3 regions of the Mesorhizobium sp. RCAM 05099 genome follow, and region 1 is predicted to be linked to each of the others. Evidence: riboswitches for the same ligand, from Rfam matches in the RefSeq annotation. Region 1 holds a riboswitch; each other region holds the start of a gene.
The links. Region 1 has a riboswitch for cobalamin ahead of AC56QQ_RS15240 (DUF1636 family protein). Riboswitches for the same ligand answer to the same signal wherever they lie in the genome.
Positions count from the first base shown of each region.

Region 1 (10,441 bases):
TCGACGATCGGCTGCAGCAGCCGCTGCGAGGCTTCGGCCGCGCCCGAAAGCGCGCCCATCCAGACACCGAAAGCGTGGTTGGCGAGCCCAATGCCGAGCGCCGACATGGCCGCGACACCAGCGACAGGGTGCGCGAGAAGGTTGACGGCGCTCGCCATCTCCTTCGGCATCATCCTAGTCAGATCCTGGTTCATCTTCTCGAGCTGGTCCAAATTGGGCATCAAAGGGTGGGGTGTCGAATACGGCGCCATAGATATCTCCTGGTCGTTTGTTCGTTCGCCCGCCCCGGCTTTCTCGCTTCGGGCTCTCGCCCGCATTCACAAATTCTTCTATTCCGCCGCCACCATCACCGGCTCGGCCCGATGCGCGTTGCGCGAAAACTCGTCGATGCGCCGCTCCACCTCGCCACGGAAATGCCGCATCAGGCCCTGGATCGGCCATGCCGCCGCGTCGCCCAGCGCGCAGATCGTATGGCCTTCAACCTGCTTGGTGACATCGAGCAGCATGTCGATCTCGCGCTTCTGCGCCTCACCGCGCACCAGCCGTTCCATCACCCGCCACATCCAGCCAGTGCCTTCGCGGCACGGCGTGCATTGGCCGCAGCTCTCATGCTTGTAGAAGTAGGAAAGCCGCGCGATCGCCTTCACGACATCGGTCGACTTGTCCATGACGATGACAGCCGCCGTGCCGAGGCCGGACTTGAGGTCGCGCAACGCGTCGAAATCCATCGGCGTGTCGATGATCTGCTCGGCCGGCACCAGCGGCACCGAGGCGCCACCCGGAATGACCGCGAGCAGGTTGTCCCAGCCGCCGCGAATTCCGCCGCAATGCGTCTCGATCAGCTCGCGGAACGGGATCGACATCGCCTCTTCGACCGTGCACGGGTTGTTGACGTGGCCGGAGACGCAGAACAGCTTGGTGCCGACATTGTTCGGCCGGCCGAAGGACGAGAACCAGGCGGCACCGCGACGCAGGATGGTCGGCGCCACCGCGATCGATTCGACATTGTTGACGGTGGTCGGGCAGCCATAGAGGCCGACATTGGCCGGGAATGGCGGCTTCAGCCGGGGCTGGCCCTTCTTGCCTTCCAGGCTTTCGAGCAGCGCCGTCTCCTCGCCACAGATATAGGCGCCGGCGCCGTGATGCATGTAGATGTCGAAGTCGTAGCCGGAGGTATTGTTCTTGCCGATCAGCTTGGCTTCGTAGGCCTCGTCGATGGCCCGCTGCAACGCCTCGCGCTCGCGGATGAACTCGCCGCGCACATAGATGTAGGCGGCAATCGCGCCCATGGCGAAACCGGCGAGCAGCGCACCCTCGACCAGCGTGTGCGGATCATTGCGCAGGATGTCGCGGTCCTTGCAGGTGCCAGGCTCGGATTCGTCGGCATTGATGACGAGGTAGCTCGGCCGGCCGTCGCTCTGCTTTGGCATGAACGACCATTTCAGGCCGGTCGGGAAGCCGGCGCCGCCGCGTCCGCGCAGGCCTGACGCCTTCATCTCGTTGACGATCCAGTCGCGCCCCTTGGCGACGATGCCGGGCGTGTTGTCCCAGGCGCCGCGCGCCATCGCGCCGGCCAGCGACTTGTCGAAGAGGCCGTAGATGTTGGTGAAGATACGGTCTTTGTCCTGGAGCATTTTTCGTCCCTCAGACCGGCTTCTTGCCGAAGACGCGGATGTATTCGGCGACACCGCCCTTGGCGAGCGCCTTGGCCTGCTTGACCCAGTCGTCGCGCTCGATACGGCCTTGGAAAGAGAGGTAGCCGTCCACCCACTCGCGCTCGGCCTTCTTCCACGCCGCGACCTGCGCGAAGGTGAAGATGCCCAGCGTATGCAGGATGCCCTCGATTTTCGGCCCAACGCCGGAGATCAGCTTGAGATCGTCGACCAGCGCCGGCTTGGCGATGCCGGCCGGGCGGTTCTTGTCTTCCAGCGACGGTTTGGCGGCAGCCTTCGCGGCCGGCACCTTGGTTTCCGGTGCCTTGTAGGCGGCGGTAGGCTCGGCCTTGGTCTTGGGCCCATTGCGCTGCTTGGAGACCTGCTCGACCTCTGGAGCGGCCGTGTTGGCATTGGCGGCCGAATGCAGCGGTGCGGCCACACTCGCCGCCTTTTCAGCCGCCGGCGCGACCTTGGTCTTTGACGGCGTCTTCAAGGCCGGGCTGGTTTCCGGGGCGTCGGTCTTTGGCTTGCCGGCATTCGAAGGCGCCGCCGGCGCGGCCGATGCCTGCGCAGCCGGTGCGGCTGCGGCCGGAGCGGTGGCAGCCGCCGGTGCCGCGTCCTTGGCGGCCTTGGTGGCTGCCTTGGCTTCCTTGTCCCGGGTCGACTTGAGGATCGCCTTTTCGCTCTTCAGCGTCGTCAGGCCGGAGGCCGGCTCCGAGCCGGTGCGGCCGTTCTGCGGTCCCGGGGCCACCGAGGCACCCTTGCCGGACTCGTAGAGATCGATGATCTCGGCAAGCCGTTCCGGCGTCAGATCCTCGAACGTGTCCTTGAAGATCATCACCATCGGCGCGTTGACGCAGGCGCCGAGGCATTCGACCTCTTCCCACGACAAGGTGCCCTTGTCGTTGGTGTGGAACTGGTCGTGATGGATCTTGGAGCGGCACACATCCATCAGCGCTTCCGAGCCGCGCAGCATGCAGGGCGTGGTGCCGCAGACCTGGATGTGGGCGCGCGTGCCGACCGGGTTCAACTGGTACTGTGTGTAGAAGGTCGCGACTTCGAGGCCACGGATCCGAGGCATGCCGAGCATGTCCGAAATCGTCTCGATCGCCGCCTTCGTGACCCAGCCTTCCTGCTCCTGCGCCAGCATCAAAAGCGGGATGATCGCCGACTGTTCGCGGCCCTTCGGGTACTTCTTGATCCATTGCTTCGCCGCTGCCGCGTTCGCCCGGTTGAAGACGAAGGATGCTGGCTGGACGCTGGCTTCTGCGAGACGGCGGACTGACATTTAGCGATCGACCTCACCAAACACGATGTCGAGGGAGCCGAGAACGGCGGTGACGTCGGCCAGCATGTGGCCGCGGCAGAGGAAATCCATGGCCTGCAGATGCGCGAAGCCGGGAGCGCGCAGCTTGCAGCGATAGGGCTTGTTGGAGCCATCGGAGACCAGATAGACGCCGAACTCGCCCTTTGGCGCCTCGACGGCGGCATAGACCTCGCCGGCCGGCACGCGGTAGCCCTCGGTGTAGAGCTTGAAGTGATGGATCAGCGCTTCCATCGAGCGCTTCATCGCCTGGCGCTTGGGCGGCACGACTTTGCCGTCGAGGTTGGACACCGGGCCGGTGCTTTCCTTGCCGAGCAGAAGATCGACGCACTGGCGCATGATCTTCGCCGACTGGCGCATTTCTTCCATGCGCACGAGATAACGGTCGTAGCAGTCGCCGTTCTTGCCGATCGGAATGTCGAAGTCCATTTCCGAGTAGCATTCATAGGGCTGCGACTTGCGCAGATCCCAGGGCGCTCCCGAACCGCGAACCATGACGCCGGAAAAGCCCCAGGCCCAGGCATCGGCCAGCGATACGATGCCGATGTCGACATTGCGCTGCTTGAAGATGCGATTGCCGGTCAAAAGCGCGTCGAGGTCGTCGATCGACTTCAGGAACGGGTCGATCCACTTGCCGATGTCCTCGACCAGCTTCTGCGGCAGGTCCTGGTGGACGCCGCCGGGGCGGAAATAGGCGGCATGCATGCGCGAACCGGAGGCGCGCTCATAGAACACCATCAGCTTTTCGCGCTCGACGAAGCCCCACAGCGGCGGCGTCAGCGCGCCCACGTCCATCGCCTGCGTCGTCACATTGAGGATGTGCGACATGATGCGGCCGATTTCGCAATAGAGCACGCGGATCAGCTGGCCGCGCTTCGGCACGTCGATGCCGAGCAGGCGCTCGGCGGCGAGTGCGAAGGCATGCTCCTGGTTCATCGGCGCGCAATAGTCGAGCCGGTCGAGATAGGGCACCGCCTGCAGATAGGTCTTGGCCTCGATCAGCTTTTCCGTGCCGCGGTGCAGCAGCCCGATATGCGGATCGACGCGATCGACGACTTCGCCGTCGAGCTCCAGCACGAGACGCAAAACGCCGTGCGCCGCCGGATGTTGCGGGCCGAAATTGATGTTGAAATTGCGGACGGAGGTTTCAGCCATTCTGGCGCCTCAATTCGTCTTGGCTTTTTCATCGCCCGGCAGGACGTAATCCGTCCCTTCCCAAGGCGAGAGAAAATCGAAATTGCGGAATTCCTGCTTGAGCTCGACCGGCTCGTAGATGACGCGCTTGGCCTCGTCGTCGTAGCGCACTTCGACGAAACCGGTCAGCGGGAAATCCTTGCGCAGCGGATGGCCTTCGAAACCGTAGTCGGTCAACAGGCGGCGCAGGTCTGGATGGCCCGAGAACAGCACGCCATAGAGATCGTAGGTCTCGCGCTCGAACCAGTCGGCGCCGGGATAGACGTCGGTGATCGACGGCACCATCGTCTCCTCGTCGGCCTGCACCTTGACGCGGATGCGGACGTTCTGCTTCGGCGACAACAGGTGATAGACGACGTCGAAGCGCTTGGCCCGCGACGGATAGTCGGCGCCGCAGACGTCGATGATCGAGATGAACTGGCAGCGCGCATCGTCGCGCAGGAAGGTCATCACCTCGACCAGATCGCGCGGCTCGACATGAACGGTGAGTTCGCCATAGGCGATATCAGCGTCATTCACGCGGCCGATCAGCTTCTCGCCGAGATAGGTCGACAGTTCGCTCAGGGATGCGGTCATGGATTTACCGTTCGATCGTGCCGGTGCGGCGGATCTTCTTCTGCAGCAGAAGAATGCCGTAGAGCAGCGCTTCGGCGCTCGGCGGGCAGCCGGGCACATAGATGTCGACCGGCACGATGCGGTCGCAGCCGCGCACCACCGAATAGGAATAGTGGTAGTAGCCGCCGCCATTGGCGCACGAGCCCATCGAGATGACGTAGCGCGGCTCCGGCATCTGGTCGTAGACCTTGCGCAGCGCCGGCGCCATCTTGTTGGTCAGCGTGCCGGCGACGATCATGATGTCGGACTGGCGCGGAGACGCGCGCGGCGCGACGCCGAACCGCTCCGAGTCGTAGCGCGGCATCGAGGTGTGGATCATCTCGACCGCGCAGCAGGCAAGGCCGAAGGTCATGAACATCAGCGAACCGCTGCGCGCCCAGGTGATCAGCGCCTCGGTGGAGGTGACGAGGAAGCCCTTGTCGGCCAACTCATTGTTGATCTCGAGGAAAAAGGGATCGTCCTCCCCCACCGGCCTGCCAGTGTTGGGATCGATCAAGCCCTTGGGCTTCGGCGCGATGAGCGTGCCGGAACTGTCGCTCAATCCCATTCCAGCGCTCCTTTTTTCCATTCATAGGCAAAGCCGATGGTCAGCACCGCCAAAAAGACCATCATCGACCAGAAACCGAGCATGCCGATCTTCGAGAACGACACTGCCCAAGGAAACAGGAAGGCCACTTCCAGATCGAAGATGATGAACAGGATCGACACCAGGTAGAAACGGATGTCGAATTTCATGCGGGCGTCGTCGAACGAGTTGAAGCCGCACTCGTAGGCGGAAAGTTTTTCGGGATCGGGATTGCGGTAGGCCACCAGAAACGGTGCGGCCAGCAGCGCCAGGCCGACAACCAGCGCCACGCCGATGAACAGGACGATGGGCAGGTACGAACTGAGAAGTGCGTTCATGCTCGGCTTTCCGTTGGCGCCAATCCATTTTGATTACAGCACCGGACCCTAATGCGGAAGCGTGACAGTTTAACCGCTGAACCGTTTTAAGGGCCTATGCTGCAACGCGGCGAGGGTTAGCGCAGCACTTCCGGCGAAGCAAGTCAAACCTTGTTCAAAACGCTGACCTGGACGGCATATACGGGGAAACTGGTCCGATCCGCTCCTGTTTGATTTCCTTCACTTTTTACTCCACTTTTATCTCCTGACATATATGCCGCCAAAACCCTGCTAGCATCCCCGCGGAATCACGATCCCTGCCAGCTCGAACCCCATTAGAGTCGCATCAGCATGAAGGAAAAAATCGCGCTTCCCACGGCCAGGCGCATAGCACTCGCCGCCCAGGGGTTTGCCGACGCCAGGCCGGCCGCCACGCCCGGCCGACGGCATCTGGCCCGCGTGCTTGCCCGCACCGGCCTGCTGCAGATCGATTCCGTGAGCGCCGTGGTGCGCGCTCATTACATGCCGCTTTATTCGCGGCTTGGCCCCTACCCGCTCGCCTTGCTCGACAACGCAGCGGTGACGCGCAAACGCACCGTGTTCGAATACTGGGCGCATGAGGCCTCGTTCCTGCCGGTCGAGACATACCCGCTGATGCGCTGGCGCATGCAGCGGGCCGAGCGCGGCGATGAAATGTATTCGGGCCTGGCCAAATGGGGACGCGAGCACGCCGCCTATGTCGAAGAGATCTACCGCGCGGTCGTCGAGCGCGGCCCGATCGCCGCTTCGGCACTGGAAGGCCAGAAAGGCTCGGGCGGCTGGTGGGGCTGGAGCCATGCCAAGCACGCCTTCGAATGGCTGTTCTGGGCCGGCCGCATCACCACGGCGCACCGTCGCGGATTCGAGCGCGTCTATGATCTGCCCGAGCGCGTGCTGCCGCAGGCGATCCTCGATCTGCCGGTGCCAGCCGCCGAGGACGCGCACCGCGAGCTGCTGCGCATTTCCGCTCGTGCCCACGGCGTGGCGACGGCCGGCGACCTGCGCGACTATTTCCGCCTGTCGCCCGCCGACATGAAAGGCCGGCTGGAGGAACTGGTCGAACTCGGCGAGCTGTTGCCGGTGCGCGTCGAAGGCTGGGACAAGCCGGCTTACCTTCATAGGGATGCCCGCGTGCCGCGAAAAATCGAGGCGCGCGCCTTGCTGGCTCCGTTCGATCCGGTCGTTTTCGAACGCTCGCGCTCGGAGCGGTTGTTCGATTTCCACTATCGCATCGAGATCTACACGCCGGCGGAAAAGCGGCAGTACGGCTACTACGTCCTGCCGTTCCTGCTCGGCGACAGGATCGTGGCCCGCGTCGACCTCAAGGCCGATCGTCCGGCCAGTGTCCTGCGTGTCCATGCGGCCTATGCGGAGCCAGGTGCACCCGCCGAAACCGCCGCCCAGCTGTCCGAGGAATTGAAGCAGATGCAGGGTTGGCTAGGCCTCGAACGCATTGAAGTGACGCCAGCGGGCGACCTCGGACAGCCACTTGCCGACATTGCCGCGTCGTAGACGTGCGTTGACACGGCTGTCCCTACAAGCCTAAATCCGGTCCAGACGGTCTCCTCTCGGCAAAGGGAGGAGCCAAGAGGGAATGCGGTGCGGGATCGCAAGATTTCAAATCCGCGGCTGTCCCCGCAACTGTAAGCGACGAGCCTGGGCCGAAAACCACTGGGATGTTCCCGGGAAGGCGGCACCCGAGGCGATGACGCGCGAGCCAGGAGACCTGCCGTCTGAGAGATAAAGAATCCGATCGCCTGGCGGGTTTTCCGGGCAAGGAGCCCTGATTTGGAACGCGACAGCAGTTTTTCGGCTGAGACAGCGGACGTATTGTCCGATGACGCCTTGACCGGCGTTACCGTGATCGTCTGCGCCTCCTGTCGCGACGAAACCGGTTCCGACGCCCACCCCCGTGCCGGCGAATTGCTTGCGGACGACACACGCCGCGCCGCCTCGGGCGACAATATCCGCATCCGCAGCGTTGAATGCCTCGGCAATTGCAAGCGCCGGCTGAGTGCCGCGATCCTGCGCGACGGCTGCTGGAGCTACGTCTTCGGCGACCTGAGCGCGACCAGCGGCGCCGATCTCGTCACCGGCGCAAAGCTCTTCGCCACCTCGACGGATGGCCTCATCCCATGGCGGGGCCGTCCTGATTCCCTCAAGCGCGGCCTCGTGGCCCGCATTCCTCCCCTCGACATGCTGAAGGACCAGATATGACAGCCTCCGTCTCCCGTGTTCCCTGCACTGTCGTCACCGGCTTCCTCGGCGCCGGCAAGACGACGCTGATCCGCCATCTCCTGGAAAACGCCGGCGGCAAGCGCATCGCCATCATCGTCAACGAGTTCGGCGACATCGGCATCGACGGCGAAATCCTGAAGGGTTGCGGCATCGACACCTGCCCCGAGGAAAACATCGTTGAGCTGGCCAATGGGTGCATCTGCTGCACTGTCGCCGATGATTTCGTGCCGGCGCTCGACCAGATCCTGTCGCTGACGCCGAAGGTCGACCATATACTTATAGAGACCTCCGGCTTGGCTTTGCCCAAGCCGCTGGTCCAGGCCTTTCAGTGGCCGACTGTGAAGAGCCGGGTGACCGTCGACGGCGTCATCGCGGTGGTCGACGGCCCGGCGCTGGCCGAAGGCCGCGTCGCCAACGACATGGACGCCTTGCAGGCGCAGCGCGCTCAGGATGGGACGCTCGACCACGACGATCCGGTCGAGGAGGTGTTCGAGGACCAGATCGCCTGCGCTGATCTGATCATCCTATCGAAAAGCGATCTGATGGACGCCGCCGGCTCCGCCCGCGCCAACGCCATCATCAATGAGCACATCGCTCGCGCGGTGAAGATCGTGCCGACCTCGCAGGGCAAGGTCGATCCCTCGGTGCTGCTCGGCCTCGGCCTCGCCGTCGAGGACGACATCGAAAACCGCAAGACCCACCATGACGACGAGCTCGACCACGAGCATGACGACTTCGACAGCTTCGTCATCGATATTTCGTCGATCGCCAACCCGGAAGAGCTGGCAAAACGGGTCGCCACCGCAGCCGAGGAAGAAAACGTGTTGCGTGTAAAAGGCTTCGTCGAGGTCGGCGGCAAGCCGATGCGGCTTTTGCTGCAAGCCGTCGGGCCGCGCGTCAATCATTACTATGACCGCGCCTGGACCGCAGCGGACGACCGCCGCTCTCGCCTCGTCGTCATCGGCCTGAAGGGGCTGAACCGCCCGGCGATCGAGCGTATCCTCGCCGGTTGATTTTAACGCCATGCACATCCTCACCACGACCTCCGCCTCTCTCGACGACCTCGCCGAGCCGGTCGATCTGCGGCAGACGCCGGCGGATGTCGTGGCGCTGTCCTTCACCGACAGCGATCTCGCCGGGCTGGCGGCGGCGTGGAAGGCGGATGCCGCCCGCCTGCCCTCGATGCGGCTGGCCGCACTTCGTGACCTGCGCCATCCGATGTCCGTCGACCTCTGGGTCGACAGCGTCGGCCGCCACGCCAAAATCATCCTCGTTCGCATCCTCGGCGGCTACGATTGGTGGCGCTATGGCTGCGACCAGCTCGCCTCGGTCGCCCGCGACCGCGGCATAAAACTGGCGCTGCTGCCCGGCGAGTGCCGCGACGAGGATCTGCGCCTGATCGAGGCCTCGACGCTGCCGCGCGAAGAGCTCGATGGCCTGCTCGACTATTTTCGCGAGGGCGGCCCGGCGAATATGAGCGCGCTGGTGCACCGGCTTGCACGGTTGGCGGGATCGGATGCGGCTGTCGCCGAACCGGTCGCGGTTCCGAAGGCTGGATTTTACGCGCCGGGACATGGCGTCATGGAGCGCAGCCTTCCCTTCGAGGGGGAGGGAAACGTCGTGCCCATCCTGTTCTATCGCTCGATGCTGCTCGCCGCCGATATCGCGCCCATCGATGCCCTTTTTGAAGCGCTGCGGCAGCGCGGCATGCGCCCGGCCCCCATCTTCGTCGCCAGCCTGAAGGACCCGGCATCGCTGGCGTTCGTCGAGACCGCGCTCGCCACGCTGAAACCCGCCGCCATCATCACCGCGACCGCTTTCGCCTCTGGCGCCGAACCCGGCGTCGAAACCCTGTTCGACCGCGCCGGGGTGCCGGTCTTCCAGGTCATCGTCGCCACCACCCGCCGCGACATCTGGGAGAACAACCAGCGTGGACTGGCGCCCGCCGACCTCGCCATGCATGTCGTGCTGCCCGAATTGGACGGCCGCATCCTTGCCGGCGCTATTTCCTTCAAGGGCGAGAGCGAGACTGATCCCGCACTTGGCCACCGGGCCTTCGCCAACCGGCCGGAAGCGGATCGCGTCGAGCAAGTTGCGAACCGCGTCGCGGCCTTCATTCGCCTGCAAGAGACGCCACGCGCCGAACGCAAGCTCGCGATTCTCATCCCGGACTATCCAAGCGCCCCCGGCCGCACCGGCTATGCCGTCGGCCTCGACGTACCGTCCAGCGTGCTGGCGATGCTGCACGATCTGAGCGAACAGGGCTACGCCGTTGAGGGGATTCCGCAAACGCCGCGTGAGCTGCTGGATTTGCTGGAGCGCGGCAATGACGGGCTGGGGCTGGGGGACTATCGCTCCCTTTCGACCGAATTGCCGAGGGCGGCAGTCGATGCGGTAGAGGCGGCTTGGGGAAAGCCGGAAACGCGAATTGGCGAAAATGGCTTCCCCTTCCGCGCCGTCACCTTCGGCAACATCACCGTCGCGCTTGCCCCCG
Region 1 is NZ_CM185035.1:3,097,563-3,108,003, reverse strand. It holds partial or broken gene AC56QQ_RS15280 (helix-hairpin-helix domain-containing protein) at 1-251, opposite strand, end outside; gene nuoF (NADH-quinone oxidoreductase subunit NuoF) at 330-1,634, opposite strand; gene AC56QQ_RS15270 (NADH-quinone oxidoreductase subunit E) at 1,645-2,943, opposite strand; gene AC56QQ_RS15265 (NADH-quinone oxidoreductase subunit D) at 2,944-4,134, opposite strand; gene AC56QQ_RS15260 (NADH-quinone oxidoreductase subunit C) at 4,144-4,749, opposite strand; gene AC56QQ_RS15255 (NuoB/complex I 20 kDa subunit family protein) at 4,754-5,335, opposite strand; gene AC56QQ_RS15250 (NADH-quinone oxidoreductase subunit A) at 5,326-5,691, opposite strand; gene AC56QQ_RS15245 (winged helix-turn-helix domain-containing protein) at 6,022-7,221, shown strand; cobalamin riboswitch at 7,251-7,457, shown strand; gene AC56QQ_RS15240 (DUF1636 family protein) at 7,498-7,926, shown strand; gene cobW (cobalamin biosynthesis protein CobW) at 7,923-8,960, shown strand; gene cobN (cobaltochelatase subunit CobN) at 8,971-10,441, shown strand, end outside.

Region 2 (10,441 bases), 1.8 Mb from region 1:
CGCGTTGGCAGGCGCCTTGGCCTGCGCACCGGTGATGACGTCGAACTTGTTGACGCCATGATACTTGTCGGCGGCGGCTTCCGCCGGCGCATAACCCTTGCCCTTCTGGGTGACGACATGGATCAGCACCGGGCCTTTGCCATTGTCGCGGACATTCTTCAGCACCGGGATCAAATGCTCGAGATTGTGACCGTCGATCGGGCCGATGTGGTAGAAGCCGAGCTCCTCGAACAGCGTGCCGCCGGTGACGTAGCCGCGTGCATGCTCGACCGCCCTGGTGATCGCACGGTCGGCGCGTTTGCCGAGATAGGAGGTCAGTTTCTTGCCGAAGTCGCGCAGGCCGATATAGGCCTTGCCCGAGGCCAGACGCGCCAGGTAGGCGCTCATGGCGCCGGTCGGCGGAGCGATCGACATGTCGTTGTCGTTGAGGATGACAATGAGACGGGCATCGAGCGCGCCGGCATTGTTCATCGCCTCATAGGCCATGCCAGCCGACATGGCGCCATCACCGATGACGGCGATGACATTGTTGCGGCCGCCGGATAGGTCGCGGGCGGCGGCCATGCCGAGACCGGCCGATATCGATGTCGAGGAATGGGCGGCGCCGAAGGGATCGTACTCGCTCTCGGCGCGGCGGGTGAAGCCGGACAGGCCGCCCTCCTGCCGCAAGGTGCGGATGCGGTCGCGGCGGCCGGTGAGGATCTTGTGCGGATAGGCCTGGTGGCCGACATCCCAGATCAGCCGGTCATCCGGGGTGTTGAAGACATAGTGCAGCGCCACCGTCAGCTCGACCACGCCAAGGCCGGCGCCAAGATGGCCGCCGGTGCGGGACACGGCGTCGACCAATTCGGCGCGCAGCTCGGATGCCAGTTGCGGCAGCTCGCTCTCGGCAAGCGTGCGCAAGTCGGCCGGAATGCGGACCTTGTCGAGAAGCGGCGTATGCAGCGTTGCGTTCACGGGCTCAGGCTCTCTATTCATCGGCGAAATAGGCCGCCGGCCGGCGAATGTAAATGCGTGTCTGTGACGCGCGTCGATCCACGGCTCTAACTGTTGGGCATGATCTCTTCCGAAAACCGGTTCCCACTTTTCGGGATCATACCCTAGCTCTCCGGCAGCGGGATGAACTCTTCCTCATCTCCAGGAACGATATCGAAGCGGCCGGTCTTCCATTCCTGCTTGGCCTGTTCGATGCGCTCCTTGGACGACGAGACGAAATTCCACCAGATGTAACGCTGCGAGCCGAGCGAAGCGCCGCCAAACAGCATGAAATGCGCGCCGCCCTGCGACGACACGACGATTTCGTCACCGGGCCGGAACACCAGCAGGCGTTCCGCTGGAAAAATATCCCCTGAAATCGCGACCTCACCCTCCAACGTGTAGATGGCGCGCTCTTCCGCATCGGCTGGAATTCTCACGCTGGCGCCGGGGGCCAGGCGCAGGTCGGCATAGAGCGTGTCGGAATACGCTCTGACCGGAGACCGCATTCCCTGGAAATCACCGATGACGACGCGCCCGCTGACGCCTTCGGCATCGATCTCGGGAAGAAGCACCGCGCCAGTGTTCTCGAATACCGGTGCCACTTCTTCCTTGCCGTCCGGCAGCGCCAGCCATGTCTGCAGGCCGGAGACCGACATCGGTGCGCCGCGCAATTCCTCGGGCGTGCGCTCGGAATGGACGATGCCGCGGCCGGCGGTCATCAGGTTCACGTCGCCGGGCTGGATGACCATCTCGGTGCCGAGCGGATCGCGATGCCTGATCTTGCCGTCGAACAGATAAGTGACCGTCGACAGTCCGATATGCGGATGCGGGCGGACATCGAGCGCCTGGCCGGCGCGCAGGATGGCCGGGCCCATGCGATCGAAGAAGATGAACGGACCGACCAGTCGCCGCTTGGCGGTCGGCAGGGCGCGGCGCACCTGAAAACCGCCAATGTCCTTGGCGTTCGGAATGACCATCAGCTCGATCTGGTCGCTGGCGAAGGCATCGCCGACCTCAGGGTCTTTCCCGGGGAAGAAGCTCACGATATCTCCTTGTCAGCGGTCGACGACCGCATTGGACGCCTCAGGCAAACCGGATCGCCGCCTTGGCCCGCAGTTTGGCCGCAACCTCTTCGCGATTGCGAGGATGCTGATGGGTCTCGAGAGAATCGAGCAGTTCGCGCGCTGACGCGGCAATCGCATCGACAGCGTGGTCGAACGCATGCTGGTTCTGCTTCGAGGGCCGTGTCGTTCCGCTGAGCTTGCGAACGAACTGAAGTGCCGCGTCGCGGATTTCGTCGTTGGTTGCGGGCGGATCAAAGTTGAACAGGGTCTTGATGTTTCTGCACATCGTTTCCGAACCTCCTCTTGTCCTGGAGCCGTTTCAGTCGGGACGCGTTCCATCCTCGATCATGATCGTGTCCAAAAACCGGTGAGGCAAGACCATCGTTCGGGCCGCGCCTCAGTCCGCGTCGAGCGGCTCCGTTCCGACCGGCTTGCCGTCGCGCGACAGCCTGATCTTCTCGACCTTGTCCTCCGCGGCCTTCAGCAACCGGTCGCAATGCGCCTTCAGCGCCTCGCCGCGCTCATAAATCCTGATCGACTGATCGAGCGGCACGTCGCCGCGCTCCAGATCATCGACGATCTTCTCCAACGCGTCGAGTGCCTGTTCGAAGCTCATCGCCTTGACGTCTTCGTTGGTCTCACCAGCCATCATTCATCCTTTCATCAGTCGCCCGACATGGGCGGCGACCGAAAATGCCAGTCCCTGCAGATCGTAACCACCCTCGAGCAGGCTGACGAGCCGGTTGCCGCTGTGGCGCGTGGCGCGCTGCATCAGCTGGCCTGTCGCCCAGTCGAAGTCGTCCTCGGTCAGATTGATCTCGGCCAGCGGATCACGGTGATGCGCGTCGAAACCGGCCGAAATGATGATCAGGTCCGGCGCGAAATCGTCGAGCGCCGGAAGCACGCGCGACAGGAAGGCATCGCGAAACACCTCGCTGCCGGTCTGCGGCGCCAGTGGCGCGTTGATAATGTTGCCGGCACCGGTTTCGTTCTTTGCCCCTGTGCCGGGATAAAGCGGCATCTGGTGCGTCGAACAATAGAGCACGGAGGGATCGTCCCAGAAAATGTCCTGCGTGCCGTTGCCGTGATGCACGTCCCAATCGACGATGGCGACACGCTCGGCGTCGAATTTCTTCTGCGCATAGCGCGCCGCGATCGCCGCGGTGTTGAAGAGGCAGAAACCCATCGCCGTCGTCTTCTCGGCGTGATGGCCCGGCGGCCGGGCGGCGACGAAGGCATTGTCGGCGCGGCCCGTGAAGACGTCGTCGACGGCGGCGTTGGCGGCGCCGATCGCCGTGATCGCCGCCTGCCAGCTCTTCGGGCTGGCGGTGGTGTCGGCGTCGATGCGGGCGATGCCCTCGTCGGGAATGGCGGCGCGGACGCGCGCGACGAAATCGGCGGGATGCGCGTAGAGGATGGTCGCCTCGTCGCCTTCCGGCGCCTTGACGCGGTCGAGAGCGGCAAATGCCTCATCGTCCAGCACGCGCTCGATGGCGCGCAAGCGGTCCGGCCGCTCGGGATGGCCGGGGGGCGTGATGTGCTCGAGGAAGATCGGATGGGTGTAGAGACGGGTAACCATCGTCCTAATCTAGTGGCCCGGATCGACAAAGGCCATGAGCAGGCGGCTGATGGCTGGGGAAAATCACGCCTGCGTCCATTGGTGTCGCTGCGGGCATTGGCGTCGCTGGCGCTTCGGCGTAAGGTCGCCGTCACTGCCTGGTGCCCGCCGCAAGCGGGAGAATCGGGAACACGGTTGAACTCCGTGGCGTGCCCAACGCTGTGAGGGGGACCGCGCCGGTAAGTGCCACTGTCGATGACGGGAAGGCGCCGGACGCGGGTTGATCCCGAGCCAGAAGACCGGCCTGGCAGGCATCGTCATCCGCATGGTCAGGCGGCTGGCATTGATTGCAATCGCAAGGGGACAAGCGATGCCGGAACACATGACCGCTCCTGTTGGCGACGGATTTGACCAGAAAGCGCGCGATGCGGTTTATCGCGCCATGTTCACGCGGCGGGATGTGCGCAGCCATTTCCTTCCCACCGCGCTCGACGATGACGTGCTGGCGCGGCTGCTCCTTGCCGCCCACCATGCGCCGTCGGTCGGCTTCATGCAGCCATGGAATTTCATCGTCATCCGCGACGCCAAACGACGGGAAAAGGTGCGCGACCTGTTCCTGGCGGCGCGCGAGCAGGAGCTGCCGGCCATCGAGGCAGAACGGCAAACGCTGTACCGCAAGCTCAAGCTGGAAGGCATTTGCGAAAGCGCACTCAACATTTGCATCACCTGCGATCGCGGGCGCTCGAAGGATTCACCGCTGGGACGCTGGCACAATCCGGAGATGGATCTCTACAGCACGGTCTGCGCGGTGCAGAATTTCTGGCTGGCGGCGCGCGCCGAAGGCGTCGGTGTCGGCTGGGTCAGCATCATCGAGGCGCAAGCGCTGAAAAGCCTGCTGTCCATTCCCGAGCATGTGACGCCTGTCGCCTATCTCTGCGTCGGCCGCGTTTCCGAGTTCGCCCCCAAACCGGACCTCGAAACACATGGCTGGGGCCGCCGGCTGCCGCTGCCGGAGCTGATCATGAGCGAGACGTTTTGCGGGCAAGGCGAAGCGCTGCTCAAGTCGACCGTGGCGCGCCTCAACACCGTCGATGCTACGGTGGCGACCGCAAGCTCCGCTGATCAGCGTGTCGCGCCGGCCGTGCCCCAGCGCGAGCCGCCAAAGGAGGCCAGCGCCTTGTCCTTGAGCTCCCTGAACTTCGACGATGCCTCGGCCAGCCGGGCGTCCCAGTCGGGATCGGGGACCTGGCCGGCGATGGTCTTGAAGTAGACCTGCATCAGGCAGGCGATAGCGAAGGGTTCGATGAAGGCCGCCTTGAAGGCCCAGGCGAAGACGATGGCGAGCACGAAAGCCCAGCCGGCGAGCTGCCCGGGCATCATGAAGAGAATGGCGGCGGCAGGGGCCAGCATCAGCAGGAAGATGACGAAGGACACGCCCCACATGATGACTGCCAGCCAGACGGCGTTCTTGACCATGATCTTGCCATTCTGGGCGTAGAGCACGACGCCTTGCCGCGCCGTCTCGAAAGGCGAGGCGGAATTGATGCGGATGTTGTAGCCGAGGATGATCTCGTCGACATAGGTCAGCGACAGGCGGATCACCGTGTTGATGAAGGAGACCAGGCCGTTCAACCCCGGGATCGGCAGGAAGGCGGCGATGCCGCCAAGCAGGCCGGTGATGGCGCGGATGGCGCCCTTGACCAGTTGGTCGACGACGAAAAGGATGTTGGCCTCGGCGAAACGCTGGGTGACGACTTGCCCGGCATAGGCGATCTGGTCCTGGCCGTCGGGAATGTCGCGGCCGTCGATCAGATGGACCATGACGGCGACATGGCCGGCCTTGACGACGTAGAGGATGTATTCGCGGATCCAGTAGACGGCAATCGAAACGACGCCGAAACCGACCACGCCTCCCCACAAGGCAAACGACAACGGCCCGTCAGGATCGGTGGAAATATGGCCGACGCCATAGCCGACGGAGGCGCCGGTGCCGGTCGCCACGATATAGGCCAGCGTGATGCCGAAATAGACGATCATGCGAAAGACAATGAAGGGCCAGGTCCGCATCATGATGGACACCGACCTGCCGATATCGAAATCCCACATGCCCGAATCTCCCCTCAGAGATGGTGGGAGAGGATGCGCTCAACCCGGCTATTGTCAATTGCGATAGCTGCGCCAAGCCGTCAATGGCGCCTTCAGTTCGGCCGCGAACCCGGCCTTTTGAGCAGGCCCTCAAGCAACTGTTTGAAGGCCGCTACCGCCATTTTCGACGTCGCTTCAGGTTCTTGCGAATTGGCGATCCGCTGCGAAGCCTGACGGATGCGAAGCGGGTATCATTCCCGCGGAATGATCCGCGAAGCGCCCGGTTTCGAACGGCCGGGCGCTATCCTGTGTCGACTGACCTTCAGAGAATCTCGGTCTTGGCGATGTGGATGCCAAAACCTTCGAGGCCGACATAGTGGCGTTCGCGCGAGGCGATCAGGTTGATCGAGGAAATGCCGAGATCCTTCAGGATTTGCGCTCCGAGCCCGATCTCGCGCCATTCGTTCTCGCGGCGGCGCGCCTCATCATGATCCTCGCGGTCGCCGGAGGCGGGACGCTTGCGTTCCTGATGGGCGACGCCGACCGAGCCCTCACGCAGGTAGACAATGACGCCGCGCCTGCGTTCGCCCATCGTTTTCATAATGCCGTCGAGCCGATGGCTGGTGCCGAAGACGTCGGTTACGACATCCTCGGAATGCAGGCGCACCGGGACATCCTCGCCGTCGCGGATGTCGCCGAAGACGATGGCGACGTGATGCATGGAATCCCACGGCAGCGTGTAGGTGAAGACCTGCGCCTTGCCGCCCGGCGTTTCAATATCCGAACAGGCGACGCGTTCGACCAGCGTTTCCTTACGCTGCCGGTAGGCGATGAGGTCGGCAACCGAAACCTGCTTGAGACCGTGCTGCTCGGCAAAGGCGGCAACCTGCGGGCCGCGCTTAACCGTGCCGTCGTCGTTCACCAATTCCGAAATCACGCCGACCGGGGGCAGACCGGCGAGCTTGCACAGGTCGACCGCCGCCTCGGTATGGCCCGAGCGCATCAGCACGCCCCCTCGCGCGCGATCAGTGGGAAGATGTGGCCGGGACGCACGAAATCCGAACCGCCAACATTGCCGTTGGCGAGGTTGCGAACGGTCAGCGTACGGTCCTCGGCCGAAATGCCGGTCGTGGTGCCGTGCTTGAAATCGACGCTGACGGTGAAGGCGGTGGTGTGCGCCGAATCATTGTCGGCAACCATCGGCTGCAAGTTGAGGCGCTTGGCCTCCTCGCGCGGCATCGGCGTGCAGACGATGCCGGAGGTGTGGCGGACGATGAACGCCATCTTTTCCGGCGTGCAATGGACGGCGGCGACGATCAGGTCGCCCTCGTTCTCGCGCCCGTCATCGTCCATGACGACAACGATCTCGCCGCGCTCGAAAGCACGCAGGGCTTCGACGATCTTCTTCTGGTCGTAAGGCATGGGCGGCTCGCTTCGCTCGCAGGGAATTAGGCAGTAAGGCAGTAGGGAAAAGAAAAGGCTGTATCGGGCGGCCTACCGCCTATTCCCTACTGCCTATTCCCTTCCCCGTCTGTCCGCGATGACGCAGATAATGATCGGCAATGGCGCACGCAACCATCGCCTCACCGATCGGCACCGCGCGGATGCCGACGCAGGGGTCGTGGCGGCCCTTGGTCATGATCTCGACGTCGTTGCCGTCCTTGTCGATCGACTTTCGCGGCGTCAGGATCGAGGACGTCGGCTTGACGGCGAAACGGGCGATGATTGGCTGGCCGGTCGAGATGCCACCAAGAATGCCGCCGGCATTGTTGGACAGGAACACCGGCTTGCCGTCATTGCCCATGCGCATCTCGTCGGCATTCTGCTCGCCGGTGATGCGGGCGGCTTCGAAGCCATTGCCGATCTCGACACCCTTGACCGCGTTGATCGACATCAGGCCGGATGCGATGTCCTGGTCGAGCTTGGCATAGATCGGCGCGCCGAGGCCTGCCGGAACGCCGTCCGCTACGATCTCTATCACCGCGCCGACCGAGGAGCCGGCCTTGCGGATGCCGTCGAGATACTGCGTGAAGACGGGAACGGAAGCAGGATCAGGGGTGAAGAACGGATTTTCCGCGTCGCCGATGAAATTCCAGTTCCAGTTGGCGCGGTCGATCGATTTTTCGCCCATCGACACCAGCGCGCCGCGCACCACCATGCCGGGCACCACCTTGCGGGCGAGCGCGCCGGCCGCGACGCGCGCCGCCGTCTCGCGGGCCGAGGAGCGGCCGCCGCCACGATAGTCGCGCACGCCATATTTGACATCATAGGTGTAGTCGGCATGGCCCGGCCGGTATTGGCGGGCGATCTCGCCATAGTCCTTTGAACGCTGGTCGACATTCTCGATCAGCATCGACACCGGCGTGCCGGTGGTGATCATCGTCTCGCCGTCCTCGTCGAGTATGAAGCCGGACAGCACCTTCACTTCGTCGGGCTCGCGCCGCTGGGTGACGAAGCGTGACTGTCCCGGCCGGCGCTTGTCGAGTTCTTCCTGGATTTCATCGCGCGTAAAGCGGATGCCGGGCGGACAGCCGTCGATGACGCAGCCGAGCGCGGCGCCATGACTTTCGCCCCAGGTGGTGACGCGGAAAAGATGGCCGAACGTGTTGTGAGACATAAAATAACCCTGCCCGGCATTGGAGCCGGCTCAAGGCAGCCTTCTATTGGCGTTTTTCACAGGGGTCAAACCGTGATCTGGTGGATTTAGTTTTGACACATTCGGTTGGTTTCTGCTCTGCTCCATCCGCCGTTGAACGCCCGCCGCCATGCCGGTGCAATGATAAAGAGGAACGATTATGCGTACCCTGATTGGCGCCGTTGCCGCCACACTGCTGCTTTCCACCGCCGCTTTCGCCGGTCAGACCGAAGGCCTGATCAAGAAAATCGACAAGGACGCGCTGACGCTGACGCTGGATGACGGCAAGTCCTACAAGCTGAACGCCGAGACCGATCTCGATGCGCTGAAGCCGGGCATGGACATCGTCATCGCCTATGATGTGACCAATGGCGAAAACGTGATCACCGACATGGAACTGCCTGACAGTTCGGCCAATTAGAGAATCGGCGCCGCCACCTGCGGCTAAAGCCACTCCAGGCCCTTGCCTTCGAGTTTGAGCACGCGATCCTGCGGCATGTCCAGGTTCGCTGCCTCGTCCTCGGCCATATCAAGCACGAAGCGAAACAAGGTCCGCATCACGCCGCCATGCGTCACGCAGATCGTCGGGCGTTGGATCGCATCGAACCAGGGCTTCACCCGTACGAGCAGCATCTGGTAGCTCTCGGCGCCTTCGCCCGGCGGCTGAAAGTTCCATTTGTCCAAAGCGCGCGTCCTGCTCGCGCCTGGATACCGCGTCTCGAGTTCGGCAAAGGTAAACCCCTGCCAATCGCCGAAATTGACTTCGACGAGGCGAGGATCGGTCCGATAGGCACCCGGATCGAGCTTCATCGCGGCGCGGATGCGCTCCATCGTTTCGCGCGTGCGCTTCATCGGGCTTGCGACGAAATCGAAATCCCGGGGATTGCCGACGAGTTCGGCAAGCCGATGCCCGTTTCCGGTCGCCTGTTCGCGGCCGAGAGTATTGAGATCGGTGTCGGCCTGCCCCTGAAGCCGGGATTCGGCGTTCCACGCGGTCTGGCCGTGGCGCACGATATAAACCAGCGGGTACATCGGGTCTTCCGGAACGGGATCGGGACTGACGACGATTGGCGGGCTGTTAATCCTTGACCGTCGAAATGTCCGGCGCGTCGACCGCCTTCATGCCGACGACGTGATAGCCCGAATCGACGTGATGCACCTCGCCGGTAACGCCGCGCGACAGATCGGACAGGAAATAGACGGCGGAATCGCCGACCTCCTCCTGCGTCACCGTCTGCTTCAGCGGCGAATTGTATTCGTTCCACTTCAGGATGTAGCGGAAATCGCCGATGCCGGACGCGGCAAGCGTCTTGATCGGGCCGGCCGAGATGGCGTTGACGCGGATCTTCTTGGCGCCGAGATCGACGGCCAGGTAGCGCACGCTGGCCTCGAGCGCCGCCTTGGCGACACCCATGACGTTGTAATGTGGCATCACCTTTTCGGCGCCATAGTAGGTCAGCGTCAACAGCGAGCCGCCATTGGCCATCAGCGCCTCGGCGCGCTTGGCGATGGTGGTGAAGGAATAAACCGAAATGTCCATGGTGCGCAGGAAATTGTCGCGCGTCGTCTCGACATAACGGCCGGTCAACTCGTCCTTGTCCGAAAAAGCGATGGCGTGGACGAGAAAATCAAGCTTGCCCCAGTGCTTGGCGACGTTGGCGAAAACCTCGTCCAGGCTCGCCGGATCGGTGACATCGCAATGGCCGGCGACAAAGGCGCCCAGTTCCGCGGCCAGCGGCTCAACGCGCTTCTTGAACGCCTCGCCCTGATAGGTCAGCGCGATCTCGGCGCCATGGTCGACGCAGGCCTTGGCGATGCCATAGGCGATCGATCTGTTGTTGGCGACGCCAAGAATAAGGCCGCGCTTGCCGGCCATAAGGCCCTGTCCACCCGCCATGTGAGCGCTCTCCGCAAGGTTTTCTGCTTTGTGGAGTGCCTATCGCACAGGCACAGGGCCCCTTCAAGCGCTCAAACCGGACAGTTCAGGGGACAAGAGCCGACAATCAGCCTTTTTGGCTGCGCAACAGCGCTTCGAGCGCACTGTCGCCGCCCTCTGGCAGCATGATCCGCACATGGGCATAGAGATCGCCATGGCCACCGGCCTTTTCCGGCAGACCCCTG
Region 2 is NZ_CM185035.1:4,939,076-4,949,516, forward strand. It holds gene dxs (1-deoxy-D-xylulose-5-phosphate synthase) at 1-978, opposite strand, end outside; gene AC56QQ_RS24500 (pirin family protein) at 1,101-2,021, opposite strand; gene AC56QQ_RS24505 (DUF2277 domain-containing protein) at 2,062-2,328, opposite strand; gene AC56QQ_RS24510 (exodeoxyribonuclease VII small subunit) at 2,440-2,691, opposite strand; gene AC56QQ_RS24515 (histone deacetylase family protein) at 2,695-3,621, opposite strand; cobalamin riboswitch at 3,743-3,922, shown strand; partial or broken gene bluB (5,6-dimethylbenzimidazole synthase) at 4,043-4,552, shown strand; gene AC56QQ_RS24525 (hypothetical protein) at 4,723-5,706, opposite strand; partial or broken gene AC56QQ_RS24530 (TetR/AcrR family transcriptional regulator) at 5,799-5,918, opposite strand; partial or broken gene ribB (3,4-dihydroxy-2-butanone-4-phosphate synthase) at 6,008-7,107, opposite strand; gene aroC (chorismate synthase) at 7,187-8,302, opposite strand; gene AC56QQ_RS24545 (DUF1344 domain-containing protein) at 8,481-8,741, shown strand; gene AC56QQ_RS24550 (histidine phosphatase family protein) at 8,765-9,352, opposite strand; gene fabI (enoyl-ACP reductase FabI) at 9,399-10,217, opposite strand; gene AC56QQ_RS24560 (DnaJ C-terminal domain-containing protein) at 10,324-10,441, opposite strand, start outside.
Region 2: linked by a shared signal. The riboswitch ahead of bluB (5,6-dimethylbenzimidazole synthase) and the one ahead of AC56QQ_RS15240 (DUF1636 family protein) in region 1 are both predicted to bind cobalamin.

Region 3 (10,441 bases), 2.7 Mb from region 1:
AAGGCAGTGCGCCATAGACGGCGACGGCGGCCGCGTCATTCCATTCGCGAAACTGCCGCGACGGCCGCGCCTCCAGCGTCAAGGCCTGTCCTGAGCCGTCCAGCCTCACCTTGCCGCGAAAATGCAGCACCCTTTCCTTGCCGGATCGGCTGATGACCATGGCACGCAGGCGAGCAACATGGTCGTCACCGGCATTGATCTCCATTTCAATGCGGCGCCGGACCGGTGGGACACTGATTCTGACGGCGATGTCGAGCATCATGTCCCCCGTCGTTCGCGGACAGGGGATGGCCTGTGAAAACACCAATGGCGACGCCGCGTCTGGTGGCCTGCGCCCAGCCGACCTGCCGCGCCAGGCCTTGGCCGGCGGCTCCTGTTGCAACCGGCCGCTCTTTCGCTGCAGCCGCAATTGCTTGGCAAGGCCACGCGACAGCCAGACCAGCCTGCCGAAATCAGTTCGCGGCTTGGCCTGCAGCACGGCTGACCAGCGCGAAAGGCCAGCGCGGTCGGCCATCTCCAGCACGCGCGCCAGCACCTCATCCGGCACCGCCACGCCGATACCCAGCGCAAGGTAGGAGAGCGCCACCGCGGCGGCAACGGCAAGGCCGCGCCCGGTGACAATATCGAGGAACACGTCCCAGTCGACATTGCCGTCTCGGATAGCCACGGCGCAATCGACCAGCCAGTCGCTGTGCGTGTGGGCATCAAGCCCGCCATGCGCGATGGCCAGCGCGATGCGGTCGGCAGGCGACGGCACCAGCACGCTGACGCCGCTGAACACGCCGGCCGCGGCCCTGCGCCAGATAGCAAGGTCGTCTTCGTTGCTTTGCTGCGAACCATCATAGGCGAGCTGGTGCAGGTCGATGTCGCCGAAACTGCCCTTGAAGAAATTCATAGAACGCAGCGACGCCAGTCTTGTCCGCAGATATTGCGGGCTAACACCCGAGGCGATCTGCCAGTCGCGGTCGCGCAGCACGTCGAAGGCCGTCTGCATGTCCTGCGGCCGTACCAATATGTCGATGTCGTGCGCCACGCGGCCACGCTGCGCCGACGCGTTCAAGGCGATGCGGCTGGCGCCCTTGATCAGCATCACCATGCATCCGGCATCAGCCATCGCCTGGAGCGCCGGTTCGGCCTCGCGCATGGCCATGCGCGACTTGGTCCACAGCATCTTCTGCAGGCCTACGAGGCGCGGATAAGCGGAATGGCCGGCGAGCTTCCTGCCGAACCTGTCGGAGATGGCAGCAAGCAGCCGGTGCTCCCGGAAGGCGACAAGGTCGATGTCGTTCTCGTCCAGCCAGCGCGCTGCGCAGGCAGCGGCGGCGTCCTCGTCGGAAAGAAGCGCCGCCTTGAGCAGCTGGTCGAGCCCACCGGTCGGCCAGGACCAGCCATAGTCCGGAAAGCGGCGGCCGATGCGGCGAACTGCCTTGGCCTTCAACGGGGGCGAGCCTTGTTCTGGGCCCGCCGCTGCATGGCGAGCCTTGCCACCTGGAGATAGCCGCGGTCGCGTGCCGGATCGCGCCCATAGGAGAGACTGCCGGGCCTGATGCGGCGCAGCGCCAGCGCCTCGTCCAGCATATCGAGGACGAAACCGGCTTCACGCGCGCGGGCGATCCAGTCGATCATTTCGCCACGGCCGCCCGGCGGATCGACGATTGGTCCGACGGTCTGGGCCACCGCGCGTCGGATCATCATGGTGGTCCGCGACCAGCCAGGCAGGGCCGCGGCCTCGGGCGCGTCGGGCTGGTCGTTGCGGAAATTACGCCAATGACAGAAAACCCCGGATGTCGCGGGAGATCCCTCGAGATGCGCGAGTTGCCTTTCGATCTTGTCCGGCAGCCACAGATCGTCCGCATCGAGCGTCGCGATGAGTGGCGTCGACAGCGCCGCAATGCCCCGGGTCGTGGCGCTGCCGGGCCCGGCATTGTCCTGGTGCAACAGCTTGACCGGCAGGTTCATCGCCTTGATCACCGCGACCGTGTCGTCGGTCGAGCCGTCGTCGACGACGATGATGGTCTCGGGCTTGACCGACTGGGCCACGACCGATCGCAGGGTTTCAGCGATGGTGCCGGCTGCATTGAAGGCTGGGATGACGACGCCGTATCCGCTCATCACATGAAATGCCAGTCAGCGAGAGGCCTGAGATCGAAGATGCCCTCGATTCGACGCCGGGACGGATCTGCCTTGCGGCGGTTCATCGATTTGTAGATAGCGCGCATGAATTCACGGGACTGGACGTCGGTCTGTCGGGTCATGTTGCCGGGATGGCGTCTGTAGTAGAGGGCCACTGTCTCCGGCATCGCATATCTTGGCCCGCTTTCAAAGGTGCGCAGCAGGTAGTCGGTGTCCTCCGCCTGATGGAAGGCTTCGTCGAAACCACCGATACGTTCGACAAGCCGGCGCGAAAAGATCGCCGCCGACAGATGGATGCCCCGAACCGTGATGCTGTTGCTGTTGGTGGCCGGCTCCAGACGCTCGTCGTCGATCTCGTCGACAAGCATCATTTTTGAATAGGTGAGGTCCAGGTCCGGATCGTTCCGGAAGAGTTCGATATCGGCCTCGAAGCGTCCCGCGGGGGAAATGTCGTCCGAATCGAGAAAGGACACCAGGTCCGTGTCCGGCTCGAGCAGCCCGAGTCCGGTATTGCGCGTCCGGGTCACACCCAGGTTGGGCTGCTGGAACAGGCGGATGCAGGGGTTTTCATCCATCACCGAGCGCACGACTTCGGCAGATCCGTCTGTCGAGCCATCATCGATGACGATGATGTCGAGATCGGCTGCATTGCGTTGTCTCAACAGCGAGCGCAGGGCCGCGCCGACAAAGGCCTCGCGGTTGTAGACGGGCATGATCACGCTCAGCCTCATTGATGGCTCCACGACTGTTCCGGGCTTGGCTGATCCGAACCGATGGTGTCCGGCATCACAGCATCTGCCAGTTTGCCGGGCTCTTCAGTTCGAAGATGCCCTGGACCTCATGTAAAGACGGGTCGGCCTTGCGCCGCCGCATCGACTTGTGGATGGCACGCAAATGGTTGCGGACCCTGCCGCTCTGTTCCTTGGTGACGTTGCCAGCGTGGCGCCGGTAGTAGATCGCGACGGCATCCAGCAATTCGTAGTTCGGATCCATTTCGAAAACACGCAGCAGGTAGTCGGTGTCCTCTGCTTGTTCGAAATCCTCGTCGAACTGGCCCGTCCGGTCGACAAGTGCCCTGCGGAACACGGCGGTGCTCAGCGAAATTCCCCGAAGCGTCATGGTACGGCTGTCGGCCGCCGGCTCAAGTCTCTCGTCATCAATCCGGTCGGCCAGCGTCATCAGCGAATAGGTCAATTCGAGGCGGGGGTCGGCCGTGAAGCACGCAAGATCCCGCTTGAAGCGTCCCGCCAGCGAGATATCGTCCGAATCCAGGAACGACACGAACCCGGCGTCCGGCGGCAGGTGCCGCAGCCCGGCGTTGCGCGCCCTGGCGACGCCCATATTGGCCTGCTGGAACAGGCGGATGCAGGGCGTCTTGCGCATCATCGAGCGTACGGCCTGCGCCGAACCGTCGGTCGAGCCGTCATCGATGACGATGATGTCGAGGTCGAGGTCGTCGCGCTGCCGCACCAGCGAGCGCAATGCCGAAACGACATAGCGCTCGCGATTGTAGACGGGCATGATCACGCTCAGTTTCACGAAGCGCCCCGCGCGAAGAAATCCGCGACCGTGCCGGCGATCTCCTGCGGCTGCGTCCCCAGCGACAGACGGTAGCACGGCAGCAGGCGGGTGAGATCGCTGAAGAAGCGAAAGCCGCTTTCCCGCTCGCCCGGCATCTGTGCTATCCCGGACGGCGCCAATGCAATCATGGCATCCTTGCGCGACATTGGCATGATCGAGCTCGCCTCGCCACCGCTGATATGTGGCACCACCAGCGCAACGATGTCCAGCGTTGCGGGCACCGGCCGAGGCGCGATGTCGCCAATGTGAAAGGCGTGCTTGCCCTGCCAGTTGAGCGGACCGTCGGCCAGCCGGCGCTTCAGCCCGAGCCGCGCAAACCCTTGGGGGTCTTGCTTCAGGGTCGAAAACAGCGGGCGGGCCGTAACGCCGTTGGAGAGGTCGATCAGCACATAGTCGTCGCCGACGCTGTCCAGCCCGTTGAGGAGGCCGGCAGCGACGGTCCCGGATTTTCCGGCGCCACCCGCGCCGGCAAGCAGAACGCCCTTGCCGTTGGTGCCAAGCGTGCCAGCATGGGCAAGCCGCATGCCGCGTGCCGCATATTCCCAGTGCAGGAAGGCGCGCAGCGGCGCGCCAGGTTCCCAGGGCGGAAAGGCGTCGGCCGAGGCCATCAGTTGCACGCCAACGCGACGTTGCGGATCGTAGAACTGCCAGAAATCGAGATCGTGGAAATGGTGGCCGCGCAACCCGGCCTCGGCGAGGCGCTTGGCAAAGCCGTGTTCGGTGAAATGCGCGTCGCCCCATCGTGCCGGCCCAGGGATGCCGTGGATGCCCGGGTGAGCAACAAAAATGCTGCAGCTGGAGCTTTCCGGTTGATCACCCCTGGTCTCGACAAAAGCATGGCCGAGCGCGTCCGCCAGCACACCGGGACCGAGATGCGCGGTCAGTTCCAGCCAGGGCAGGCGGATCGTTCGCGTGACCGGATAGGACGCGGACGCGCCTTCGGCGGCGGCGATGAGATACCGGGCGTAGTCCGGCAAGGTTTCGAGGGTAACGCGCGACATGGCCAGATCCAGCGCCCCTCTATCGCGGATGCGACTGCCCGTCAGGATGCCTGCTTGACCGCCGGCCAGCCCAGCGGTTCCTCGACTTCATGGATGGGATCCACGATGATGAGGTCGGCGAGGTCGTCGTGGACACTCACGTTGAGCGGCTCGCTCGTGGCCGCAAGCTCGGCAAGCAGGTCGCCCGGCAGCGGCCGCGCCGGCGCGTCGGAACGCGTCAGGAGCCGCAGTTCGACCAATTGCGATACGAAGCCGTCGAGTTCAGCCGGGCCTATTATCGAGGCGCCGGCGGTCAGCCCGATCAGGGCCTGGGCATCGACGCCGGACGAGAGCGCCTGCCAGATCCTGCTGCCTGAATCGGAAAAACCAAAATATTTCCCGCTCGAAAGATCGAGCACCACGGCCTCGCCGTCGAAGGACTCAAAGACAACGTCCTTGCTCGCGATTGTGTAGACATCGGCATGGCGCATCGTTCTTGGTCCCCGCAGCTTGCGCGACCAATCACCGGTCGGCGTGGTCGCTCCCCAACAACGCCTGTAAACACTCGGTTCTTGCTTGGCAAGTCAACGGGCGTCGGCGCGGCGTCGACCATTTTTGGGGAGCAGTCTGGCTCTGAGTGGATCACGCCTCGATTTCGAGCGCCGAAAGCGGCTTGGAACAGCAGGCGAGGATAAAACCGTCGTCGATCTCATGATCGAGGATACCGCCATTGTGGCTCATCTCGACGGTGCCCGCGACCTTCTTCACCTTGCAGGTTCCGCACAGGCCGAACTCGCAGGCGGCGGGGATACGCACGCCCGAAGCCCGCGCCGTCTGCAGCACGGTCTGGCCGGCGACGCATTCGGCATCGACATCCGAAAGCCAGAAGCGGATCGGGGTGGCGGCTTCGACGGGAACCGCGGCGCCGTCCCGCGCCTGCGCAGCGAACGTCGCCGGGATCTCCTCCACGACGGGCGCCGCAAAGCTCTCCTGATGGTATTTCGTCATGTCGAAGCCGGCCGCTTCCAGCATGCCGCGCACGGCGCGCATGAAGGGATCGGGGCCGCAGCAGAAGATTTCGCGCTCGCGGAAATCAGGTGCCAGCAATGGCAGCCGGATCGCGTCGATGCGGCCCATATGGCCGAACCAGCCCTCGCGGCTCGACCGCTCCTCGATCATGAAGCCGAGCGACAGGCCGGGCATGCGGCTGCCGAGCAGTTCGAGCTCCTTGCGGAAAATGATCTCTTCCGGGCGACGCGCACAGTTGACGAAGCCGACATCGGTCCATGGCGCGCAGTCGTTGAGCCAGCGCAGCATCGACATCATCGGCGTCACGCCGGAGCCGGCCGAAATAAACAAATATTTGGCCGCCGGGTGGCTGTGCAGCGAGAAGTCGCCGGCCGGCCCATAGGCCTTGACATGGGTGCCGGGCGCCAGATGATCGAACATCCAGCGTGTGCCGATGCTGCCCGCTTGTGCCTTCACCGTCACCGCGATCGAGAACGGCCGAGACGGCGAGGACGACAGCGTGTAGGTGCGCATCAGCGGCCCCTCGGCGGTCGGCAGCTCCAACGTCACGAACTGGCCAGGCTTGTAGCGGAACCAGGTCTGGTTGTCGGAGCGGAAGGTGAAGGTCTTTACGTCGGGGGCCTCGTCGGCGACGCCGATCACTTCCAGCACCTGGAGCCTGTCGTTCCAGGGCGCCATCTCGTCGAGATGGCGATAGAGGCCAAGATCCGTCATCGCATTCATCCTCTTGTCCCTTTTGTTCCGTGCATGGCTTGAACCGAAAACCGCTGCGCGCTTTTGGGCGCCATGCGCTAGGCGACGCTGCGCAGGGCCGGCCTGCCGTCTCCGGCAAGGCGTGGGCCGATGAAGCGTGCATACCAGTCGACGAACTGGATCACGCCGCCCTCATGCAGCTCCGAATAGGGACCTGGTTCGTAGGCCGGTGACAGGATGCCGAAGGCATTTTCCTCGACGATGCGGCGGTCCTGGTCGTTGGTCTCGGTCCACACATGGGTGAGTTCGGCGAGATCGTAGTCGACGCCTTCGACCGCATCCTTGTGCACCAGCCATTTGGTCGTCACCGCGGTTTCCGTGGCGCTGATCGGCAGCACGCGGAAGGTCACCGCATGGTCGATGAGGATGTGGTTCCACGTCGTCGGATAGTGATAGTGCATTAAAGTGCCGATGCGGTCGGCGGAGACGGTGTCGGACAGGTTCTTCTTCACCGCCTGCTTGCCGGTCATCGTGTAGCTGACGGCATCGCGCAACAGCGGCGCGCGGGTGGCGCGGTACTGCCCGGCCGGATCGATGCGAAACTTGCTCGGCAGGCCGGCCGCTTCGCATTTCGCCCAGTGCGCAAGCATTTCAGGGTCGCTGTCGGCGCCTTGCACGCCGGTCACCGTCGGTGCTTCCGGGAAGGTCTTGCAGAGCTCCGGATGATTGCCGGCGCAATGGTAGCACTCGCGGTTGTTTTCCCAGACCAGCTTCCAGTTGCCCTTCTCGATGATCGTGCTCTCGAAGGCGACTTTTGCCTCGCGCAGCCGGTGCGGCAGCAGATAGGGTTCGATCATCGCCCGCATCGGCGCGAAATCAGCCGGCTCCTTGGCCAGGCAAATGAAGATGTAACCGCCGACGGTCTCGCAGGCGACCGGCTTCAGGCCGAACTGGCTCTTGTCGAAACCGTCGGCCATCTGCCCGGCGAACAGCAGCCTTCCGTCCAGCTCATAGGTCCATTGGTGGTAGGGGCAGACCAGCTTGGCCGCCGTGCCCTTGTCGGAGTTGCAGACACGGCTGCCGCGATGGCGGCAGGAATTGTGGAAGCCGTTGATCTTGCCTTGCTGGTCGCGGACGAGGACGACCGGATAGTCACCGATCTGCACGGTGATGTAGCTGCCCGGCTTCGGCAGTTCGCAATCATGGCCGATGAACAGCCAGTCGCGATACCAGATCAGCTCCATGTCGAGCTTGAAATAGTCGGGGTCGGTGTAAAAGGGCTGCTCGAGTGAAAAGCCTTGCTTGCGGCCATTCAAGAGCCTCAGCATGTCGTTGCGCGCGTCCATGTCCTGTCCTCTCAATCAAGGACTGCATCGGAGGGGAAGAGAGGAAGGATCGGACGCAAGCCGGCAATGTGTCGGACATGCGCTATCCACCTCTTGACCGCCCACCGCGATCAGTCGAGTCTAGACATCTCCGGCTGGTTTCCGGGCTCTGGAGTTGTCCTTGCGGACGATCGCGACACCTTCCCAGGCTTTCGGCCCAGTGGTCTCCCGTTGCGACTTGAACTCCACCACCGTTGCGGGGGCAGCGCCGGATTCTGACCGGCTTCCCAATTCTCCGCCTCGTCGTCACGAAGCGGCACCTGAGATGTCATGATCTAATCACGACGGCGCTTGCGACATCGGCATGAAAGCGACATCGCATCCATGCGGCGCGACACGCGTACGAACGCCCGGATTGGCGATTGCCGGGCTGAAATCCGATCTCCCCGATTGCCATTCGCCGGCCGCGGTCTTCCCGAATCCGGTCGCTGGCGGAAGCCAAAAACCGTTAACGGTTTCGAAAAGTGACTATTAGCTGCCTCTAAAATCGAACCGAACGGTTCGTTTCTGTTGACGGTGCGTGCAGGACGGTGTGAACGCTGGACCCTGGACACAGTTGGTGATCGGAACGGCAATTTTATCTAACTAACTGATATAAAACAGAAAAGTACATGATGTAGAAGGCCCTGGTACAATTTCAAGTGGCAGATTCATGGTCCACACGAAACAACTTCGTGATTGGAAATGGCTGGATGGCTCTCCCACATCGGGGCTGTCCGAACGACGCGAATTCCTTCCAAGACACGCCGCTAGACGGACGGAAATAAGAAGATACTGGAGTACCAAAAAATGAAAAAGATTGTCCTCACTGCCGCCGCCCTTCTGGCCATTTCCGGCAGCGCCTTCGCTAACGGTAGCGATCACTACGGTTCAAATGCCCCGGCAGCCACTGCTGTCGACAGCTCGTACACGGCTTCGATCAAGAAGTCGGAACCGGCTGCTCAGACGCCTGCCCAGGGCAGCGACCGTAACCTCTTCGGCAACAACTAACAGCCGATCGCCAGCAGGCGGCGGCTTGCCCGCCGTCCTGGCGAAATCCAGAAATTCAGGAGTACTTGAAATGAAGAAGATCATCCTTGCTGCCGCCGCCGTTCTGGCCATCTCCGGCAGCGCCTTCGCCGGCAGCGACAACTTTGGCTCCAATGGCGCCAATCAGCCCGCCGCCACCTCGGTTGACAGCTCGCGCACGGCTTCGATCCAGAAGTCGGTTCCGGCTGAAAAGCAGCCCGTCGTTCAGGGCAGTGACCGTAACCTCTTCGGCAACAACTAACAGCCGATTCCCCAGGTGACGGCGGGTGTGCCCGCCGCCCTGGCGAAACCCAGAAATTCAGGAGTACTTGAAATGAAGAAGATCCTTATCGCCACCGCCGCCCTCCTTGCCGTTTCCGGCAGCGCTTTTGCCGGCAGCGACAATTTTGGCTCCAACGGTGCCAACCAGCCTGCCGCCACGGTCGACAGCTCGTATACGGCCTCGATCAAGAAGTCGGAGCCGGCTGCCCAGGCGCCTGCCCAGGGCAGCGACCGCAACCTGTTCGGCAACAACTAACATCCGAAAGCAAGGCGGCGGGCCAGCCCGCCGTCTGGAACTTGAAATACCGGAGTATCAAAAATGAAAAAGATTGTTCTTACTGCCGCCGCACTTCTGATTGCCGCCGGCAGCGCCTATGCCCGCAACGACAACGTTGGCGGCACCGACATCAACAAGCAGGCGACCGTCAACGTCGACACCTCGCATACGGGCTCGATCCGCAACAGCGGCTCGCCTGTCTACAAGCTGCTCAATTCGTCGGGTGACGTAGAGAAGTCCGCCCCCCAGGGCAGCGACCGGAATCTCTTCGGCCACTAGAGCAGTTCACCGTTTCACGGAAACGGCAAACCGCTCTAACTCTTTGTTTTGACGCAATTCCGGACGGAAAACCGTTTCACACTTTTCCTGGAATTGCTCTAACAACCGAACTTGATTCCTGAAAAAAGAGCGGCGGGCCTTGCCCGCCGCTCTTTTTTCTCGCCTTGGTCCAGCAGGACAGGCCGCCTCAGGCTGCCTTTGCTTCCGGCTTCTGGAGCGCGAAGGAATGTCCGTCCGCGTCGAAGATGTGCAGGTCCTCGGCGTTGGCGCTCAGCCGCAATGTCGAGCCGCGCTTGACCTCGACATTGCCGGGCAGCTTCGTCACCAGCGGCAGGTCGGCGCGGCCGATGTCGATGTATACAAGCTGGACCTCGCCGAGCTGCTCGACATAATCCACCGTTCCCTCGAAGAGATAGTCCGCGCCGGTGGCGATGATCAGGTCTTCCGGCCGCACGCCGAAACTCACCGCAGCACCCTTTGCCGAAGCCGGTGTCGAGATCGGCACCGTCGCCTTCCGCCCGCCGACATGGCTGACGACGGTCGGGTTTCCGGTCTTGTCGATGGTCGCCGGCAGGATGTTCATGGCCGGCGAGCCGATGAACTGGGCGACGAACAGGTTGCCGGGCTTCTTGTAGAGATCCATCGGCGTGCCGACCTGTTCGATATGGCCTTCCTTGAGCACCACGATGCGGTCGGCCAGCGTCATCGCCTCGACCTGGTCGTGGGTGACGTAGATCATGGTCGTGTTGGGCATCGATTCCTTGAGCTTGGCAATCTCGATGCGGGTGGCGACG
Region 3 is NZ_CM185035.1:438,346-448,786, forward strand. It holds gene AC56QQ_RS02100 (nucleotidyltransferase family protein) at 1-1,438, opposite strand, end outside; gene AC56QQ_RS02105 (glycosyltransferase family 2 protein) at 1,435-2,112, opposite strand; gene AC56QQ_RS02110 (glycosyltransferase family 2 protein) at 2,112-2,864, opposite strand; gene AC56QQ_RS02115 (glycosyltransferase family 2 protein) at 2,920-3,672, opposite strand; gene AC56QQ_RS02120 (serine kinase) at 3,669-4,715, opposite strand; gene AC56QQ_RS02125 (PqqD family protein) at 4,757-5,185, opposite strand; gene AC56QQ_RS02130 (FAD-binding oxidoreductase) at 5,337-6,437, opposite strand; gene AC56QQ_RS02135 (aromatic ring-hydroxylating oxygenase subunit alpha) at 6,515-7,762, opposite strand; cobalamin riboswitch at 7,878-8,080, opposite strand; gene AC56QQ_RS02140 (DUF680 domain-containing protein) at 8,591-8,791, shown strand; gene AC56QQ_RS02145 (DUF680 domain-containing protein) at 8,862-9,071, shown strand; gene AC56QQ_RS02150 (DUF680 domain-containing protein) at 9,144-9,347, shown strand; gene AC56QQ_RS02155 (DUF680 domain-containing protein) at 9,411-9,647, shown strand; gene AC56QQ_RS02160 (ABC transporter ATP-binding protein) at 9,835-10,441, opposite strand, start outside.
Region 3: linked by a shared signal. The riboswitch ahead of AC56QQ_RS02135 (aromatic ring-hydroxylating oxygenase subunit alpha) and the one ahead of AC56QQ_RS15240 (DUF1636 family protein) in region 1 are both predicted to bind cobalamin.